One region of the uncultured Ligilactobacillus sp. genome, then DNA from elsewhere that is predicted to be linked to it. Evidence: a T-box and tRNA genes for the amino acid it is inferred to sense, from the RefSeq annotation. Region 1 holds a T-box; the other holds one or more tRNA genes.
The links. A T-box is a leader RNA that pairs with one kind of tRNA and senses whether it is charged. The one in region 1 lies ahead of tyrS (tyrosine--tRNA ligase), so its partner is inferred to be a tRNA-Tyr.

Region 1 (2,485 bases):
TCAAAAAAAATCTGCAGACATGAAGTCTACAGATCTTTCAACAATTATTTAGTTACACGTGCCAAGAAATAACGCTTTTTACCACGACGGACGATCACAAATTTTCCATCAAAGTTTTCTGCTGGATCGATCACCGCATCTAGGTCTTGAACACGATCACCATTGATATAGATCGCTCCATTAGTTACATCTTCACGGGCTTGACGCTTAGAATTTTCGATCCCTGTGTTAACGAGCCATTCAACGATATTTTCCGGTTCAGAACTGATCTCAACTGTTGGCATATTTTTAAAGCCCTGCTCGATCTCAGCAGCAGTTAAAGCTTTCACTTCACCTGAGAAGAGTGCCTTAGAGATATGTTCAGCCTGCACAACAGCTTCTTTTCCATGAACAAATTCGGTCACTTCTTTGGCTAAGCGTCGTTGAGCTTCACGCAATTCTGGATGTTCTTCAAGTTTCTTCGCTAATTCAGCGATCTGAGCTTCATCCAAGAAAGTAAAGTACTTCAAGTATTTAACAACATCACGATCATCTTGGTTCAACCAGAATTGGTAGAATTCATATGGTGTTGTTTTTTCTGCGTCAAGCCACACTGCACCACCAGCTGTTTTACCAAATTTTGTCCCGTCAGCTTTCAACATCAATGGGATCGTCAAGGCAAATGCTTGGGTATCTGAGCCTTCCATTTTGTGGATCAGATCGATCCCAGCTGTGATATTGCCCCATTGATCAGCTCCACCGATCTGAAGTTGCACATCTTTTGTCTTCAACAAATGATGGAAATCGATCGCTTGCAAGATCTGGTACGTAAATTCAGTATACGAGATACCTACCTCTAAGCGGCTAGCGACAACTTCTTTATTCAACATCGTATTAACATTGAATAATTTACCATAATCGCGCAAGAAATCTAATAAACTGATCTCTTTTAACCAATCATAGTTATTAACGATCGTGATATTATCTTTGCCAAAGAGTGCCTTCATTTGTCCTGTCAAGGCCTCTTCATTGTGATGAACTTGTTCCATCGTTTGTAAAGTCCGTTCTGACTTCTTACCAGATGGATCACCGATCGAACCGGTACCCCCACCGATCAAGATGTGCGCACGATGACCAGCCATTTGGAATCGTTTCAACATCATAAATGGGATCAAATGCCCAATATGCAAACTATCACCAGTCGGATCGACTCCACAGTAGACACCGATCGATTTTTCAGTCAATAACTTTTCTAAACCAGCTTCATCTGAAACTTGGTTGACAGCGCCCCGCCATTTTAATTCTTCTAAAATATTTTCCATTTAGGATCCTCCTTTTAATAAAAAAGTCCCCGATGAAAAATCATCAGGGACGAATTAATTTCCGCGTTACCACCCAGATTGCTACATAAATGTAACCAACTCTGTCATCGATATCGGAATGACCCGTTGTTGCTCCATAGTGTACTTCGCAAAAATCATATATGCCACCTTCCAGCATTAGTGGCTCTCTGTGATAGGGATGAGATCTGCTACTATCTACTTCATCGCAAATAATAAAATACCTTGGTTGATTATAGCACAAAACTGGCTACTTACTCCAGAAAATTTATGTGTTAGCTTTCTTTTGCTGACAGTCTGGGCAAATACCATACACATCATAGCGACTATTGACGATCTCATAGTCACTTTGAGCCTGTGCCAACTTTTCTAATTCTAAGTAAGTGTCATCAAAAATATCCTCGATCTTGCCACATTCTAAGCAGATCAAATGATAGTGTGGCTTAGCGAAATAATCATACCTTACATGCCCCGCACTATCCAAAGCCACTTCAGATACTAGATCAGACTTTGCCAACAATTCGAGAGTATTATACACAGTTGCCAAACTCACCTTGATATCTTGCTTTTGCAGATATTGATGGATCATCGTGATCGATGGATGCTCATCTGAACACATCAGATATGCTAAGATCGCTTGGCGTTGTGGTGTTGATTTTACCCCGTGTTGCTTTAACTTTTGTGCTGAAGATACTAATAATGTTTGATCTTTCATTGGCTCCACCTGCGCTATTATATAGCTTATCCTTTCTTATTGACTTCTCACTTAGATGATACGCTATTTGAAAAAAAAAATCATCCAATACTTTATCATGTCAAACATTTAGTATCTCAATGTGGCAAGAAAAGAAGCTGTAACTTAGCTATCAACAGCTTAAGTGAAGCTGCCCAGCCATGATCAAATAAACTTGTTAAACGACCTGACCATAATAAGTTCAACTCGATCAATAAAAGACATAGCGCAAAACCTAAGATCAAATACTCACTCACATGCCCTGTTCGATAATAAAATAGTCGTTTACGCGCACTTCGCTTGAATTTAGAAAAGGGCCAAAACCAATGGATACTATTTTTGGAGAAACTGTCTTCGACTAAATGCAAAAGATAGCCGATCAGTAGCCAAAAAGGTAAGTGAATTGCCGCAGTCGTTAAATATGCTTTAGCAA
Region 2 (2,485 bases), on a different contig from region 1:
TGTTTACGATCATGAACATCATCAACTTATTGACGATCTTTGCGGTATGTATTCCGATTTATTACTTCGTTAAGATCTTGGCAAGTAACAAGATCGATAAAGTGGAACGTTCACGTGTGTTAGCCTATATCCCATTGTTCATCGCATCTGTGCTTTTCTGGTCGATCGAAGAACAAGGCTCGGTTGTTTTAGCATTATTTGCCAACGAACAAACACGCCTATCATTATTTGGCTTTAACTTCCCATCAAGTTGGTTCCAAAGTATGAATCCACTCTTCATCATGTTGTATGTTCCATTCTTTGCAAAATTATGGACTAAGTTAGGGAAGAAACAACCATCATCACCAATGAAGTTTTCTTTTGGTCTGTTCTTTGCTGGGGCATCCTTTATCTGGATGATGTTACCAGGTCTTTTATTTGGGACAGATGCTAAGGTCAGCCCGTTGTGGTTGATCATGAGTTGGGCTTTAGTTATCATCGGGGAAATGTTGATCTCACCGATCGGCCTTTCTGTGACGACCAAATTAGCGCCTAAAGCTTTCCAAGCTCAAATGATGAGTATTTGGTTCTTAGGTGACGCGGTGGCCCAAGCCTTCAATGCACAGATCGTACGTCTCTACAATGATGGAACTGAAGTAGTTTACTTTGGGACTATCGGGATCGTTACTGTAGTCTTTGGTGGATTACTTTTAGTTTTAACACCACGTATCAAAAAACTAATGGAAAACGTTAATTAACATTTGACTGTATCGCAGATCAGCGGTACAGTTTTTTTATTGGCGATTAGTTTAAAGCTTTAAAAAGGGTCAGAAAAAAATTATTTAAAAAAATTTTCAAAAAGTGTTGCATTTTGATCCTAAACAGGGTATTATAATTAAGTCGGATGCGTTAAGTCATCTGATATGAGATATGGAATACGGAAGGGTAGCGAAGTCTGGCTAAACGCGGCGGACTGTAAATCCGCTCCTTCGGGTTCGGTGGTTCGAATCCACTCCCTTCCACCATATTGGGCTATAGCCAAGCGGTAAGGCAACGGTTTTTGGTACCGTCATGCGCTGGTTCGAATCCAGCTAGCCCAATGACTGATAGGTCACGACTTACTTAGGTCGTGACCTTTTTTTAATTTAAAAAAGCAGGTGAGTAAATGAAATTAGGATTTATCGGTGCTGGAAATATGGCACGGGCAATTATCAATGGTTGGTTAAGTCAGGGGCAAAAAGCTGAGATCTATCTCCACAGCGCCCATAAAGCAAGCTATGGACCATATGCTAAAGAACATGGGCTACACGCTTGTGCTAGCAATACAGAAGTCATTTCAAATGCAGACATTATTTTCTTAGCAGTCAAACCGATCGTATTAGCTGAGGTCTTACACGAGATCAAGGCGACAGTACAAGCCAAAAAGCCGGTCATCGTTTCAATGGTGACGGGAGTATCTATCGCAGAGATCGCTGATTTACTAGAGCTAACACCTAAAGATCTAGAGATCGTCCGTATAATGCCAAATGTCAATGCAGAGATCGCGGCTGGAATGACAGCTTTGAATGCAAGCCCTGCTGTGACTGAGACTAATTTTATGCGCGTCAAAGGACTATTTGAAATGATCGGCCAAACTGAGATATTGCCTGAAAAAGATTTCAGTACTTTTGTTGCTTTAGCGGGTAGTTCGCCAGCTTATGTTTATTTTTTCATCGATGCGATGTCACGAGCTGGGGTCAAATATGGCTTGAAAAAAGAGCAAGCGACCAAGATCGCAGCTCAAGCTGTTTTGGGGAGTGCGCAAAAAGTTTTAGCTGATCAAAAGACACCGATGCAACTAGTTGATGATGTTTGTTCACCTGGCGGAACGACGATCGCTGGCTTACTTGCCATGGAAGAAGCCGGCTTTATGACGGCTGTGATCAAGGGCATGGATGCGACGATCGATAAAGATCAAGGAAAATAAGCGTTTGTGCTTGTAATTTTGGTCTATACCTATTACTATTAAGTTGTAATCAAAATAAGAAAGCGGGTTCAATTATGAGCAAAGTTATCAAGCATGCTGTTGTTTACACAGGAGAAGATAAGATAGATGACGCCTATATTCGATTTGATGAGCAGATCGAAGCGATCGGTCCAATGAGTGAATATCGAGTTTCACCAGCTGATCAAGAGGTGATCGATGTTGAAGGTAAGATCATCGTGCCGGGCTTTATCGATGTACATAGTCACGGTGGTTATAATTTTGATGCGATGGATGGTAATGCTAAAGAATTGAGTGAAATGGTCGATGATATGGTCTATGAAGGTGTCACGACTTATTTTCCAACGACAATGACTCAATCACCCGAAAATATTGCGCATGCGATGACAGCGATCAAAGAAGCCGCAGCTAAGAATCCAGTTATTCAAGGTATCCATTTGGAAGGGCCCTTTGTTTCGCCAGTCTTTAAGGGGGCACAACCAGAAGAATATATTCAAGCTCCAGATACGAAATTATTTGATC

Region 2: it encodes a tRNA-Tyr, which carries the amino acid that the T-box ahead of tyrS (tyrosine--tRNA ligase) is inferred to sense. The anticodon was not compared.

The regions. Positions count from the first base shown of each region.
Region 1 covers NZ_CAQLEL010000013.1:3,342-5,826, reverse strand. Annotated here, with positions in the region: gene tyrS (tyrosine--tRNA ligase) at 45-1,301, opposite strand; T-box leader at 1,344-1,535, opposite strand; gene Q9Q35_RS01135 (Fur family transcriptional regulator) at 1,588-2,034, opposite strand; gene Q9Q35_RS01130 (metal-dependent hydrolase) at 2,151-2,485, opposite strand, start outside.
Region 2 covers NZ_CAQLEL010000119.1:44,520-47,004, reverse strand. Annotated here, with positions in the region: gene Q9Q35_RS08735 (peptide MFS transporter) at 1-737, shown strand, start outside; tRNA gene Q9Q35_RS08730 (tRNA-Tyr) at 919-1,004, shown strand; tRNA gene Q9Q35_RS08725 (tRNA-Gln) at 1,008-1,079, shown strand; gene proC (pyrroline-5-carboxylate reductase) at 1,145-1,945, shown strand; gene nagA (N-acetylglucosamine-6-phosphate deacetylase) at 2,020-2,485, shown strand, end outside.